Regions from separate parts of the Halovibrio sp. HP20-59 genome, predicted to be linked through region 3. Evidence: predicted binding sites of a transcription regulator. Region 3 holds the regulator's gene; each other region holds the start of a gene.
What was found. Region 3 encodes PhoB, which activates phosphate uptake and scavenging genes when phosphate is short. Its sites were predicted from a motif close to TGTCATANNNNTGTCANA; they were not measured.

Region 1 (5,281 bases), on a different contig from region 3:
GTCATGGCGCGGACAATTTCTACGCCGTCTTCACTGATAGCCATCGGGCCAAAGCCGGGCACGCTGGTATCTGGCTCGACGCCTGGGCGGCGCTCACGACCCACGTGCCACAGCTGCGGCACTATCTTCCCGCCGGCGGCGTGAACACCTTCTACCACGCGCTGCCAGCCGGCCAGTGCCTGCTCGCCGTGAAAGGCCGGTACGTCGGGGTAGCCGTTGGCGCCCGGATGATCAATATAGGTGCCTTCAGTGATGATCAGCCCAACACCCCCTTCGGCGCGACTGCGATAGTAGCTCGCCACGTTGTCACCCGGTATGCCACTGGGCGACTGGTTGCGCGTCATGGGGGCCATGACGATGCGGTTAGGCAGAGTGACCGGGCCCATTGTGAAGGGCTCAAAAAGAGGAGCGGCTAAAGTGTGTTCGGGGGTTGGCATGCTGCATGTCCTTTATAGATATAGAGATATATAAATATGCCTATTGATATATTTATACATATTCCAGCATTATTGGCAACCCCGTGCTTTCAGAAAGCCCTGCGTCTTGCATCACCCGGTAGATCACCGTTACGTTACTGGTGAGCGACGTAGCAGTCGGTAGCTATATAAAATAAACAGTGGTGCGCCTGCTGCAAGGTAAAGGTGGTAACTCACAAGCCGCCACACCAATACCGCCGCCGCGGCCTGGTCACGCTCCATCAGCGGTAACAATAGACTGCCAACACCGACTTCAGCCGCCCCTGCGCCGCCGGGTAGAAAACTGAATTGGCTGGCCGCCATGGCCAGCATCTGGGTTAGAAACGTCCACATCCAGTCTGCATGACCACCTACCCCCAGCACTGCTAAATAGAGCAAGCTGTAGCGCATTAGCCAATGGGTTGTCGTTAGCAGCATCATCGTAAACAGCGTTGTACGTGGCAGTGAAAGCGTGACCTTTAGCGCATATCGACACCTCAATAAACGGCGTACCAGCCAGCGACGCCGATAACGACTTGGCCAAGGGGCTTTCAGGCTTCGCGAGCGTAATAGACGGGGTAAAAAGCCCATCACAATGCTGATTAGCGTGGCGACCAACGCTAAGCCAACCAGCGCCCACTGAACTAACGTTTGATGAGGCCACTGTGTGTCGCTGACCAATGAAAAGAACACCAAGCTGCTTAACATGGCAATAAAGAACAGCAGGTCGCAGCCTTGATCAACTAAGAATACACCGGCACCTTTGGCCGCTGGAAAGCCGCGCTGTGCCAATAGCAGGAGCAGTGTGGCGGGGCCCCCACTACCGCCCGGGGTGGCGCACAGGGCAAACTTAGATGCCAGCTCAATGCCCAGCGCGCCGCGTTGGCCGAGTGGCCCTGCACGGCCCCCCAGCATTAGCCTTAGCCTGGCCGCATTGAGGTTCCAGCAAATAAAAGCAATCGCTAGCATCAGCGCGAGCAAACTAAGTGGGAAGTGTTTGACGCGCTGGAGCGCCTCAGCGCCTCCCAGCCAGGCGGTGAGCAGTAGTGGCGCCATTAGCGCTATGGCGATCATTACGCCATGCACTGGCCGCCATTTGAACAGCCGGCGATTATCGGTGTTGGGGGAGAGCATACCGCTGGCTGCCGTGACAGAGAGAGTGATAGTGGTCAAGCAACGCGTAGATAACGCTATCCCAATTGAAATGGCGCTCCACATGGCGGCGCGCATAGCGCCCACTGGCGGCAACATCGTTGCTGAACAGCGCTATGCAGGCCTCGGCCATGGCGCTAGGGTCAAGCGGCTGACACAGAATGCCCGCTCCCAGCGGCACATTTTCTGCCAGTGCCCCGGCGCGTGCGGCCACCACGGGGATCCCGCTGGCCATGGCCTCTTGGGCGATTAAACCGAAGGTCTCGCGGGTGCCCGCATGTAACAGTGCATCGCTACTGGCGAGTGCTTTTGCCACCTCATGGGCGCCGCAACAGCGATCAACAATGGTGACGTTGCTGGGGACCTGATGCGGCATGCCAGGGCCCATCAGCAATAAATGATAATCGCGACCTAACTGCCGCATTGTCTCCAGCAGCACATTAATATTTTTTTCGCGAGAATTGCGGCCTACAAAGATCAGCAGCTTTTTATCCCTGGGTATGCCCATGCTTTGACGGAAAGTAGCGTCATATTGCTGAGGGTGAAATTGGCTTAAATCGACGCCCAAAGGCTGAACGCGAACATTATCAACGCCCCATTCCTGCAACCGGTTCGCCATCGCATTACAGGGCGCTAATACGCTATCAAATTGACCGTATAGGTTTGCCACATAGCGGGTTAGGCGCTTCCCAACGTAGCCCCCAAAACGATCCCCCATCAAACGGGGTAGGTCTGAGTGATAAAACCCTACCACCGGCACGCCCAGTCGCTGACCCGCGTCAAGAGACGCCCAAGCGGTCACGTAAGGGTCACCTGCCTCTATAATGTCAGGCTTTAAATCAATCAACGCATCGCGCCAGGGCGCGCGCCGCAGTGGGAATCGATAGCCCTGCCCCAAAGGCAGGTGTAGCGCCGGTAAAGTGTGATGGTCGCCCAAGCTGTCGCGCTCAGCGCCCGGCACCAGCAGGCTGGTACGCAGTTGAGGGAGGCGCGAGAAAACGCGGTGCTTGGCTTGTAAATAAGTGCGCACGCCGCCGCTGGCGGGGGCATAAAACATCGTTACGTCGGCAATGTGCAAGCTAACCTCCAGCCTCAAAAGTGTCATCGTTTCACCATAGGGGAGAAATAAGACAGTTTGGCGACAGCGGAGCCAAGGCTGCTATTTCCTGCTAATCCCTTCCAACCCTTTCTCAGATCACAAGCTAGTGAATCGTTTTCGTCTGTTTATTGGTTGACTCTTGGTCAGGCTGGACTAATATAACATCCGTATGGATGGTATATGGATTCTAATCAGATGTTTTAGACGTTAGCTAGATGTTTTATGCCGCATCAAAAAGGCGTCTGGTTACTAAGCGCAACGAGGAATGACACATGAGCGTGCATGAAATGCGCCGCAAGGGCGGTGACTCTAGTGAAAAAATCACTATCAACCTTGGGGTGGTTGACCTGGGGCAGATCGATCTGTTGGTTCAGGAAGGTTTTTACTCCAATCGAACCGATCTGATTCGCACCGCTATTCGTAATCAGTTGTCGACCCATGCCGAGGTCGTTAGGGAAACCGTGACCCGAAAGGCTTTTGTGCTGGGACTTGAGCATTACAGTCGTGCGGATCTAGAGGCCCTGCAGTCAGCCGGGGAGACGTTACAGATTCAGGTGCTGGGCATGGCCAGTATTGCCGACGACGTCACACCGGAGCTTGCTCTTGCCACCATCGAGTCGGTGGTGGTGCTGGGCGCTCTGCACGCCAGCAAAGCGGTTAAGGCTGCTCTGAAAGACCGAATTTACTGAATTACTGACTATTGAAATAGGATATTGACCATGATTGACGCCACCATGACGAAGCGAATGGAAGAAGCGACACGACTCACGCGTGCGGGAAAACTGCACGAAGCCATGGCTCTCCTTCAGGGCGCCGTGCCTGAAGCGAGAGGTGAGGACGCGCGGAAACAGCCTTCATGGGGTGGAAATACCTTTGAAGGAAACTGGAAAGTCGTCGATGAAGACATTGTGCAATCGAACCAGAGAGATGAGTCGGCGGAATACGCGACGTCCTCAACGTTTGATGAAGCCCAGCCGTCCCCATCTGGAGTCTTCTCGAATAGTGATATTAGAGTACCTGCTGCATGGCGTGATAAGTGGATGAAGTTTCGCGGTGGAATGGCACGACACGAGCAAGCACCGCCTGAGTATGCACGGAGCGAGGTACCACTGCCCGGAGCGTTCACTGCCGGTCGTTTTACCAACCATGTGGGTACACGTGATTACAAACTGTATATCCCCAGCGGCTATCACGGGCAAGCGCTGCCGCTGGTCGTTATGCTGCATGGCTGCACGCAGAATCCCGATGACTTCGCTGCCGGAACCGAGATGAATCGGCTGGCCGAAGAGCAGCAGTGTTGTGTGCTTTATCCGGCCCAGCCGACGACCGCCAACCACTCTAAGTGTTGGAACTGGTTCAAAGCCGAAGACCAGCAGCGTGAGGGCGGTGAGCCGGCGATCCTTGCCGGCATGACCCAGGAAGTTATTGACACGCATGGGCTTGATGCCTCACGTACCTATGTTGCGGGGCTTTCCGCAGGCGCGGCAATGGCGACAACGCTGGCGATGACCTACCCGGATCTCTTTGCGGCGGTGGGCGTGCACTCCGGACTACCCCACGGCGTGGCCCAGAGTCTTCCCGATGCCTTGGGGGCAATGCAGGGGGGCACAGGACCTCTTGGCGGTGGTAAAGTGAAAGGAGCCGGTTGGGCGTCGGAAGTGCCCGCAATAATCTTTCATGGTGATCGTGACACGACGGTACACCCCAGCAATGCGGATCGCGTAGCCTCCCAGTACAGCACGTCGCGCCAAACAGGGGCGACAGTAGAGAAGGGAAAGGTGGTTAATGGCCATGCCTATACGCGGACCATGCATCACAATGAGAAGGGCAAACCACACATGGAGCAGTGGCACATTCATGGAGCTGGCCACGCCTGGTCAGGAGGCAGCACGAAAGGAAGCTATACCGACCCGAAAGGCCCCGATGCCACCAAGGAAATGCTGCGTTTCTTCTTTCAGCATCAGCAGGGTGGTGCGTAGCGGTAGTAAGCGAGAGCATGTGGGGGCTCGTAAAAAATATTTACCGCAAGGCCTTGCCATCACTGTTGCTAATGGGAATTAATAAATACTCATATTAGCAATAATTGTTATATATATAGCGCTAAAGTTTATATGTTTTATGCCGACAATCTTACCTCTCTTACTTATTAGGAAGTTTCCATGCTTTCACGGTTCAAGATTGGTACACGGCTCGCACTGGCTTTTGGCGTGGTATCGCTATTTCTTTTGGGCACTTTAATAGCAGGAATTATGGGTATTACCTTCACCAAAGATACTGCCCAAAAAACCTTGGACATGGACGTAGCGCTAGCGAGTAATGCCGCTGAAATTCAGCGACTGGCATTGCAGGCACGGCGCTTTGAAAAAGATATCTTCATCAATATCGACAATAGCGATCGGGTAGCGGCTTACCAACAAAGTTGGGTTGCGACCATCGAAGAAATACAGGCCACCTTCCAGGCGGGTAGCCAAATTGCCGATAAGGATAGCCTTGATGCACTGTACCAACAGGCAGGAAACGCCCTCCAGGGTTATGAAGAGGGCTTTATGACGGTTTACCGCCAAATTGATCAGGG
Region 2 (5,281 bases), on a different contig from region 3:
CTGACAATGCCGCTGGATGTCCGCGACAGTGACGCTGTTACGCAATCTATTAGCAACTTGCCGGAAGCGTTTTTGCCGCTGACGTGTTTAATCAATAATGCGGGGTTAGCCCTGGCACCGGAACCGGCGCAAAAGGTGGCGCTGGAGGATTGGCACACCATGATCGACACCAATATCACCGGTTTGGTCAACGTAACCCATGCAGCGTTGCCGCTACTGCTTAAAAACAGCGAAGGCGCGAGTATTCTTAACCTTGGCTCGGTAGCCGGGCAGTGGCCCTATCCGGGCGGGCATGTGTATGGTGCGTCGAAAGCCTTTGTTCAGCAGTTCAGCTACAACCTGCGCTGCGATCTGTTAGGTACTGGCGTGCGAGTGACTGACCTAGCGCCCGGCATGGCGGAAACCGAATTCACGCTGGTCAGAACCAGAGGCGATCAGGCCGCTTCGGATGCGCTTTACGAAGGCACCACGCCACTTCAGGCCGAGGACATTGCCGAGCAGCTTTATTACCTCGCGACACTGCCGCCGCATATCAATATTAATCGCTTGGAAATTATGCCGGTGCGTCAGGCTTGGGCACGGTTTGCGGTTGATCGCGATCAGGCTTAAACCTGTTTCGTTGATTTTAATAAACCACCCGTTGAAACATGATCGCGCCCTTTTTCTTTGGCTAGATAGAGGGCGTTGTCTACTAGCCCAGCCAATACCTTGCTGGCACACCATTGCCTGAACGCTTCATCAGCGCGACTTGATAATCCCCTAGCCGTGGCAGCGACTCGTTGTGGAGACGCTTGAGCAGGGGTCGAATCAAGCTTTTTGGAAAAGCCGTCACGGCTAGGTCAACCAAGCGTTAGAGGCTCGTCATCAAAAAAGCGTCGAACCTGGGTGGGTTCGACGCTTTGGTTATAGATGAGATAACGACTGGTTATACCTAGCTTTTACACCCCGACCGGGCCGCCGTCGCGCTTCTGAATAACAACGGTAGATGCCCGAGGGCGCACCTCGCCGCTCGTGGCGATAGTGGCATCTTGCACAAGTGCATCACCATCAGCGGGCCAGTTACCGGGGTGCTGAATATTAATAAACAGCGCGGTTTTATCCGGCGTGGCAAAAATACCGGTGACTTCGCAGCCGTTCGGCCCTACCGCAAAGCGCTTAAGTTGCTGCTGGTTGCTGCTGTTAATCACCGGGCCGGTTCCCTGAATGTCGTCTAGCCCATTAGGTACCACGGCAAGCAGCTGGTCGTTGGTGTACTCGGTTACCCCTTCATAACCGTTGTCGGTCTGAATCCAGAGGATACCCTGACCGTCTTCTCGCTCGTCGAACCAGAGCCCATCGGGGCTGGCGAACTGATTCATTTCTGTCAGGCCAGAGTGGTTATCCGCATCGTCAGCGGCCGCGCCAAACACAAACACCTCCCAAGTAAAGGCATTGGGCAACCGGCTTTCTCGCCAGCGAATAATATGCCCCGCTTCGTTATTGGCGCGAGGGTTGGCGGCATTGGTGGGCGCTAAATCGTAACCAACACCTACTTGTTCCAAGCGCTCACCGTTGTTGGTGTAGGTTGGCTGTGTATCTTCAGCGATGCGCTGTGAGTTATTGGTCAGGGTGAGATACACCTCGCCCGAGGCGGGATCAACAGAAGCCCACTCTGGGCGATCCATTGGCGTGGCGCCCAACAAATCCGCTGCATCGCAGGTATTGATGATGATACCTGCCGCATCGCCGTCTGCTAGCCCCAAGGCCGCCGCCAGCGTTCCGCCATCGCGCGTTTGAGCAGTGGGCGTTAGCGGCAGCCATTCGCCGCTGCCGTCAGCGTGGAAACGGGCCACATAGAGTGTGCCGTTATCCAAATATTTGTTGCCAATGGCAAGACGATCATACTCTTCACCTGGGCGGTTGGCATCGGCGGGATCCCAGGCAACATCAGAAACATACTTATATACGTACTCGTTGCGGGCATCGTGCCCCGAGTAGTAAACCACTGGCTGACCGGCTTCCAGTTTGCCTAACCAACACCCTTCATGGCGAAAACGCCCAAGTGCCGTACGCTTAACGGCCAAGGCATCACTGTAGGGATCGACTTCCACCTGGTAGCCGAACGTGCGTGCTTCGTTGCGGTAATCATCTTCAGCACGCTCGCCGCGCGGGGTAATATCGAAGCGAGCAAATTCATCATTCTGTTCGGAGGCATCGCCTGCCGAAGTATCCCAACCATAGCGGCTTTTATCGGTGGGAATACCAATCCGCGCATCGTCCTGGAAGCGTTCACCGCGGTTCACAAAGATATCGGGCCAGTTCTCTTCACAGGCAATATAGGTGCCCCAGGGCGTTACCCCGTTACCACAATTATTGTTGGTACCACGGGTTTGAGTGCCCGCTGGCGAAAAGCGCGTTTTAGCGTAGTCACTTCCCGCCACAGGGCCAGCCAGATCCATTTCCGTTGCGCTGGTAAAGCGGCGGTTATAGCGCGAGCCCAGTACATGCGCCCATTGGCCGTTGGCGTCTTTTTCAACCTCGACAATGGTAACACCGTGAGCATTGATCTCGGTGCGCGACTCCTCCGCCGGGCGTTCCCCCTCATCCGCGTTAGTGGGTCCGCCTTGGGACGCCCACAGGGCGGCTTGGTCGATATACTCATTGTTGAGCGCCAGCACAAAACGCCGTGAGGCGTTGTCGGTATCCAGGGCAAAACCGGCCATGCCGTCATGGTGCATGCCCACACTCTCCGCCTGACGCTCAGCGGTCATCGGCTGTTCGGGCTGCCAGGTAACATTTTGGTTCAGCGGCGTACCCCACGGCACCAAGACTTGTGCCACATAGCCTTCCGGCACCACCACGGCATCGGTACGTGAGCCATTAACCGCTTCAAACGCCAGCGTGAGCGGTGTTTTTTGTGACCCGTTTGAGGCAAGTGCCTGAGCGGCACCACCAAAACTAAGCATCGAGGCGGCCGCCACGCTCAAGCCACCGCGCATTACATCACGCCGGGATACATGGCGCGCCAATACCTCGGCAAAAGGTTGGTTGCCGCTGTGGTTAAACAGCCGATGATCTTCGATCTCTTTACTCATTTTGGTCTCCCCCTGATCGTTTGTAGGTCAACGATTGAACGTAAGGAGACACTAGAGAAGCTTAATGACAGCACGATGACGGAGTGCCTGCAGTTAGATGAAGAACGGTCGAATGCTAGCCACCTTTACTACCCAACCCTATTGAGCGATGCCTGCAACCCTGCTAATCTAACGCTAATAGTTATCATTAACATAGGAGTTACTCTCTCATGCAGTCACCCGATAAGGGCACTGGCCAGGGAGATACATCGACCTCGACGCCACGCGAGGTGGATAGCAGCGAATTACTTGGCAACGCAGGCCAGTTGGTTATTCACCATGAACAGCGCCGCTACGTGTTGCGCCTTACGAAAAGCGGCAAGTTAATCCTTAACGCCTAAAGCTCTTAATATTTAGATTTTTGATTAATTTAAAGATGTATAAAGTAAAGCCAGCCAGGTAGCCCATCGCACCCAGCCAGCGATTTCTTCCACTTATCCTTGTTGGAACTCTCTGGCTTATGAACCACACACACGCTTTTGGTGGCCTCTGTTTAACGCTGCTCCCACTGCTAGCCGCCCAAGCAGACGACGCCGAACTTAACCCTGTGACGGTCACCGGCACCCGAGCGCCGACTGACCTTTCCCGGGCGCCGCTGATTATCGATATTATTGATCGCGATGATGCGGTGCTGGCCACCGCCAGCCGGGTTGAAGACGTGCTTAGCCGCCAACCCGGACTGCACGTGGCGGGCCAAGGGCGCCGAAATGGCCAAACCTTGAGTATGCGCGGTTTTGGCAGCAAAGGAGTGCTGGTGCGGTTAGATGGGGTTCGCCAGGATATATCCACCGGCCACATCGGCAACTTCTTCCTCGACCCAGGTTTGATTCAAGAAGTACAGATAGCGCGCGGAGCACTATCTAGCCTGTATGGCAGCAATGCCATGGGCGGCGTGGTCAGCTTCACCAGTATGGATGCCAACGACCTGCTTGCCCCGGGCGAAGATAGCGGCGTACGCCTTTCCGTAGGCGGTGCGACGGCCAGCGACGAACTGCGCGGCAGCCTGACTGCCTTTGGTCGCCGCGATACCGCCAACGGCCAGGTGGATGGCCTGTTTTCAATCGGCCGCAGTGAATCCGGCGATATTCGCCGCGCCGGGGGCGATGAAGCCAAAGAGGATGCAACGCTCAATAGCCTGCTGTTAAAAGGCGGTTGGGAGCCAAGCGACGATCAGCGGTTATTTATGAGCTGGCAGCATTACGACGAAGACGCCACCCAGCCCGCCAACCCACAACAGCTTTCCACCGATGCCAGCAATCCGCTGCGTGACCGCGATGTGGAAAGCAACAACGTCCAGTTGGGCCACCGCTGGCAGCCCAGCGCGGCCACCGAAGTCACTTCGCAGCTTACCTTTAGCCAGCAGGATATCGACGAGCCCCAGGCCAACCGCACCCTAGAGCGGGTCGGTCTCCAGAGCGACGGCTTCCACACTATGGATCACGGCTGGCTCTCACAAACGCTGGTGTTCGGTGCCGAATTGGAGCAGGCACGCCAACAGCCAGATGGCGAAGCGAATGGCTTTCCTAAAGCCGATATCGACACCCAGTCAGCCTATCTCGACACCACCCTTACCGCTGGGCGCTATTTAGCCGATGGCGGCGCCGGGCAGTTTGATGTTGGCTTGGGAGCCCGCTACGACCGTTACGACGCCAGTGGCCAAAACGGCGCTGATAGCGTCCACGACCAAGTGTCACCGCGCTTTCGCCTTGCTTGGCGGCCCGACGATGCCCTGATGCTGTTCTCCGGGTACGCCGAAGCCTTCCGTGCCCCTAGCCTTTCCGAGCTTTACGCCAACGAGCGCCACTTTGCCGGTTTCTGCGCTGGTCCCTTCTTTTGTACACCGGATAACTACTGGATTCCCAATCCCAATCTCTCGCCTGAATCCAGCCACACCTGGGAAAGCGGCGTGGTCTGGCATCAGGGCGATTGGCAGGTTCGTGCAAGCTACTTTGACACCCGCGCCGACGATTTTATCGACACCCAGGTCGATATTATGGCGGGCACCACCCAGGCAGTGAACGTTCAGCGCACCCAGCTATGGGGCTATGACGCCCGGGTGACTTGGCAGCCTAGCGCTTTCCCGTTACTCACCAGCTTTGTGGGCCTTTCGGAAGTCTCCGGTAAAGACCGCGATTCTGGCGAACCGCTGGGCAGTCAAACACCGTTGG
Region 3 (5,281 bases):
GTGGCAGTGGGTGGCCTCAACCGACTCATTGACCGCTCGCTTAATCGCCGCTGGGAATGGAAAATCTTTTCGTGTGCGGGTGTTACGCCAATGCATCGGCTTGCCGCAGCGCGACGAAGCGTTAGCACTTAGTCTTGCGCCCCGCCGCTATGCCTGGCTACGGGAAGTAGCGCTGTGCCTAGATGAAACGCCTTGGGTGGTGGCTCGCTCGGTCGCCCCGCTTGCGCAGCTAAAGGGCCAGCGTTTGGAGCGCCTGGGCGAACGCTCGCTAGGCAGCTGGCTATTTCGCCAGCCAGGTGTGGTGCGCGGGCCGCTGGAAGTAACGACTCACTCTCCCTCGTTTGCTAGCGTTAGCGGTATACAAAACGACTGCGCTTGGGGCCGTCGCTCCGTTTTTTATCATGGCTCTAAGCACGGCTATCAACACGGTGGCCTGTCACTATTAGTGCAGGAGTTCTTTTTGCCGGCGATGACGGATGACCTTGGTCTGCCTTCGCGCTAAAGTCGTTGAATTATAGTGTCTCATTTCGAGAGGTAAGCATGGATCGTTCACTGCTGCGGCCGAAGGGATTTGCTCGCGTGGCTGATTTTCTACACTTAATGCGCTTAGACCGACCCATTGGCACCTGGCTGCTGATGTGGCCGACGCTGTGGGCCCTGTGGATTGCTGCGGATGGAGTGCCCAAACGCAATGTGCTGCTGATTTTTATCGCCGGGGTGTATGTCATGCGCGCGGCGGGATGCGTGGTCAACGACTACGCCGATCGGCATTTTGATGGCCATGTGAAGCGCACTAAAAATCGCCCCCTGGCGACGGGGCGGATTAGCGAAACCGAAGCCCAGTCGCTGTTTGCCGCCTTGGTGGCCGCTGCCTTTGTACTGGTTTTACTGACCAACTGGTTTACCGTTTTGCTCTCGCTGGGCGGCGTCGCGCTGGCGATTATTTATCCGTTTATGAAGCGCTACACCCACTTCCCGCAGGTAGTGCTAGGGGCGGCTTTCTCCTGGGCGATTCCGATGGCCTTCGGCGCCGTGCAGGGCCATGTTCCGCTGGAGGCTTGGTTACTGTTTGGCGCCAACGTGCTGTGGACAGTGGCCTACGATACCCAATACGCCATGGTGGATCGCGACGATGATGTAAAAGTGGGCATTAAATCCACGGCCGTGCTGTTTGGAAACGCCGATCGTTTGATAATTGGTTTACTCCAGCTGGCAACGTTAGGGTTGCTGGCGTGGGTGGGCTGGCAGGTAGCGTTAGGCGGGTTCTTTTGGTTAGGGCTTGCTGCCATGGCGGCAACGTTTATACATCAGCAGCGGTTGATTTACCGGCGCGAACGAGGCGCGTGCTTTCAAGCGTTTCTGAATAATTTTTGGTCGGGCCTGCTGATTTTTGCGGGTATTATATTAAGTTGGTGGCCGGCGGTGGGCTAATAGTGATGGTTGTCATGTAACTGTCATCAAGTCATGGTGTGATCGTCACTGACATGTCATTAAACTTTTTTCTCTGAGCTAGTTTTCATTGAACTAGATTTCTTTGAGCCAGTTTTCTTTGAACACCGTGAGGCTCTGGTATGACCGCCAAAACCGTTCTGATTGTCGATGATGAAGCGTCGATTCGCGAGATGATTGCGGTGGCGCTGGAAATGGCTGACTATCGCGTGTTGGAAGCGGATAACGCCCAAGATGCCCATGCCATGGTGGTCGACCATCAACCTGATTTATTGTTACTTGACTGGATGATGCCCGGCACCAGCGGCATCGAGCTGGCTAGGCGCTTAAAGCGTGAAGAGGCAACCGCCGAGATACCCATTATTATGCTGACCGCCAAAGGCGAGGAGGATAATAAAATTCAGGGGCTTGAGGCCGGTGCCGATGACTATATTACTAAGCCGTTTTCGCCGCGGGAATTGGTGGCGCGTCTAAAAGCCGTGCTGCGTCGTGCCACACCGCGTGGCGTTGAAGATCCCATCGAGATCAATGGCTTGCTGCTGGACCCCGTGAGCCATCGGGTCAGTGCTCACGGCAAAGCGCTGGAAATGGGGCCCACCGAGTACCGTTTGCTGCAGTTTTTTATGACGCACCAAGAGCGCGCTTACACGCGTAGCCAGTTGCTTGACCAAGTATGGGGCGGCAACGTTTACGTTGAAGAGCGCACGGTCGACGTGCATATTCGGCGCTTGCGTAAGGCGCTGGGCGATGTGCATCAAAACCTGATTCAAACGGTTCGGGGTACCGGATACCGTTTCTCCGCACGGGTGTAAATGTGCGCTTATGGAGCCGTGAACTGTGGCGACTAGCCTGGCTGGCAACGCTGGGTACTTGCATTGGCTGGCTGCTAGGCGCGGCTGGGCTGGGGCTTTCGGCAGGGCTTGCGGTATGTCTCTTTTACCATTTGCGCCGGCTCCGTGAGCTTTACCTGTGGTTAACCCTTCAACCCCACGATGAACCACCCGCCGCCCGCGGGATGTGGGGTGAGCTGTTTGACCGTTTATACCGCTACCAAAAAAGCCAGCGCATCACCCAAAGTCGACTGCGCGCGACCTTAGCGCGTATTCAAGAATCGTCGGAAGCGATGCGCGACAGTGTAGTGATGCTCGATCGCCACGGCGATTTAGAGTGGTGGAATAGCGCGGCGACGAACATGCTGGGGCTACAAACCGCCCATGATCGCGGCCAGCATATTACCAACCTTCTGCGTGACCCGAGCTTTATTCGCTACTTTAATTCCCGCGATTACAGCGAACCGCTGACGCTAACCTCGCCGATAGACGAGCGGCGTATCCTGCAGTACCAAATCACCCTGTACGGCGACGACGAGCGTTTGGTAATGGCTCGCGATATCACCCGTTTGCATCGCCTGGAGCAAATGCGCCGCGACTTTGTCGCCAATGTGTCGCATGAGCTGCGTACGCCATTAACGGTGCTTTCCGGCTATTTGGAAACCTATAGTGATATTAGCGATCAGCTGCCGCCACGTTTAGGGCGCAGTATTCAGCAAATGCAGGAACAAACCCAGCGCATGCAAAATTTGGTCAATGATCTATTGCTGCTGTCACGCTTGGAAATTGATCAAGGCGGAAAGGACCACCATCCTCTGTCGCTTGGGCCGCTACTCCAGAGTGTATGCGACGATGCGTTGGCACTATCACACCAGCGTCATACCATCAGCGTGGCGGTTGAGAACGACGCCCGTTTGCTGGGTAGCGAACAAGAAATCCGCAGTGCCGTTTCTAACCTTGCCTTCAATGCCGTGCGCTACACGCCACCGGGCAGTCACATTACCTTACGCTGGAAAGCGACTGCTAACGGCGACGGCTGCATCGATGTCGAAGATGACGGTGAAGGGATTGACCCGGTGCATATACCTCGTTTAACCGAACGTTTCTACCGCGTTGATAAGGGCCGCAGCAAAGCGACCGGCGGCACCGGTTTAGGCCTGGCAATCGTAAAGCATGTGTTGTTACGCCACGATGCCCAACTGCAGATTGAATCCCACCCCGGTAAAGGCGCGCTGTTTCGCTGCCTCTTCCCCGCCTCGCGACTCTTTTAATTTAGCAAATGTCTCGCCGCACGATATTTGTAGAAGTATGTAATATTGACATGTAAGGGTGGTTCAGTGTTACGCATGTGCCTTTTTTACACACTTCTAAAGGGTTTATTGTGTCATTGAGGCACTCCTTTAGGTATTGTTTTATTTATTAACTCTCTGTTTTTAAATAGATAATTTTTTTATTTTGGCTGCTTGGCATATCTTCTGCAGCATAATGGTTAAGTGAATAGACAGTACTGTAAAAACAGTCTTATTCAATCAGTTAAGATATCAAAGAATGCTTCACCATAGGACGATGAAGCGAACAACAGGATGTTGAAAGGCAAGGATGTCACAGGATTCAAGGATGAATCGGTAGGTGGTCAAAACGCTGGTCAGGGTTAATTCCAAGGTTGGATCCCCGCACAAGGAGTGGAAGCTAGCGTTAGTTACTACCTATACTTATTCTGATATCGGGCCCCACATTGTTGGGGCCTAATTTTTGTGCGATTACTTATTTTCGCTCCTTACGCTGATGCCTGCTGGCTTAATGAAAGACAAGCATGACGGAAACGTTTGGTAACAAATCTTTGCATTTGTCGCGAAATACACTACTATTAAGTGGCAAAGAAAAATGCTCAAGGATGTCACATTGATAGGGATACATAGCGATTCATGGAATGAATCAGACGGCAATCAAAACGCTAGTCAGGGTTAAAATCCAAGGTTGGAGCCCCGCAAAAGGAAAGGAAGCTAGCCTTAGTTATTGTCTACACGTTGTGTCCTTAGGCCCTGCTGTTACGCAGGGCCTAATTTTTGCCAGCATATCAATGGTGGTGCCCGTCAGCGGCTTCGCTACCCTCTTGGGCGCTTTGTACCCAGACCTCTATATCAACATCACCCTGTTCCGCGAAAGTTAGGGTGAGAGGAAACTGCGCACCTTCTTTAAGCGGCTTGGTTAATCCAATCAACATTAAGTGATAGCCCCCACCAGGGCGCATGGTGTAAGTGTCACCTGCCTCGATACGCAGCTCATTGACATGACGCATCTGCATCATATCGCCATCCATCTGCATGTCGTGCAGTTCTACATCAGCACTGACAGGGCTATGTGCGCTGACCAGGGTAACAGGGACTGAAAAGGCGGTGATATCCACATAGGCAGCACCGTTGATAGCGCCTGGTGGCGTCGGTGTGGCGAAGGGGTGGGCGATACGCAGTGTGTCTGTTTGCACGTCGTGGGCCATCGCCATCGATGCCAGGGAAATCGACATAGCCCCAATCAAGAGTGCACCGCCCAGCCAGGAGATACGTTTTAACACAGGTTTTAATAGAGGTTTTAACACAGGTTTGTTCCCCGGTAGATAAGCGTTAATCAAAAGGTAGCAACGTGGTTTGGCGAGCGTTATACGTTAAGCGAGGTGTCACGGTGATGTCGTCTCACGAGCGCTTCTGTAGTGGGCATCCCACATAAGGACAGCGCCCGCCACCGCGCCGGGAATCAGGAATAAATTGGCCAGTGGAATCCAGGTAATGAGGGTGATTAATCCGCCATAGGTCAGGCTTGGCCACCAGCGTTTAGCCAAGCGCTGCCGCATATCGGTAAACGTCACCTTGTTGTTATCCATTGGATAATCCAAGTAGGTGATCGCCATTACCCAGGCCGAAAACAGCGCCCAGAGTAGCGGGGCAACTAAATTCACGCCGGGAATCCAGCTAATCACAAACAGAACGGCGGTGCGAGGTAGGATG

Region 1: the regulator PhoB is predicted to act here: its motif matches at 2,734-2,751, upstream of RZA33_RS06745 (glycosyltransferase family 1 protein).
Region 2: the regulator PhoB is predicted to act here: its motif matches at 3,138-3,155, upstream of RZA33_RS04665 (PhoX family phosphatase).

What each region holds. Positions count from the first base shown of each region.
Region 1 covers NZ_JAWJUW020000004.1:224,542-229,822, forward strand. The annotation lists gene RZA33_RS06735 (NADH:flavin oxidoreductase) at 1-437, opposite strand, end outside; gene RZA33_RS06740 (lysylphosphatidylglycerol synthase transmembrane domain-containing protein) at 567-1,589, opposite strand; gene RZA33_RS06745 (glycosyltransferase family 1 protein) at 1,567-2,685, opposite strand; gene RZA33_RS06750 (CopG family transcriptional regulator) at 2,979-3,395, shown strand; gene RZA33_RS06755 (PHB depolymerase family esterase) at 3,426-4,685, shown strand; gene RZA33_RS06760 (methyl-accepting chemotaxis protein) at 4,866-5,281, shown strand, end outside.
Region 2 covers NZ_JAWJUW020000003.1:98,247-103,527, forward strand. The annotation lists gene RZA33_RS04660 (SDR family NAD(P)-dependent oxidoreductase) at 1-609, shown strand, start outside; gene RZA33_RS04665 (PhoX family phosphatase) at 939-3,074, opposite strand; gene hemP (hemin uptake protein HemP) at 3,284-3,454, shown strand; gene RZA33_RS04675 (TonB-dependent receptor domain-containing protein) at 3,574-5,281, shown strand, end outside.
Region 3 covers NZ_JAWJUW020000009.1:28,764-34,044, reverse strand. The annotation lists gene RZA33_RS11620 (chorismate--pyruvate lyase family protein) at 1-502, shown strand, start outside; gene ubiA (4-hydroxybenzoate octaprenyltransferase) at 541-1,431, shown strand; gene phoB (phosphate regulon transcriptional regulator PhoB) at 1,572-2,261, shown strand; gene phoR (phosphate regulon sensor histidine kinase PhoR) at 2,264-3,550, shown strand; gene RZA33_RS11600 (copper chaperone PCu(A)C) at 4,357-4,875, opposite strand; gene cysZ (sulfate transporter CysZ) at 4,954-5,281, opposite strand, start outside.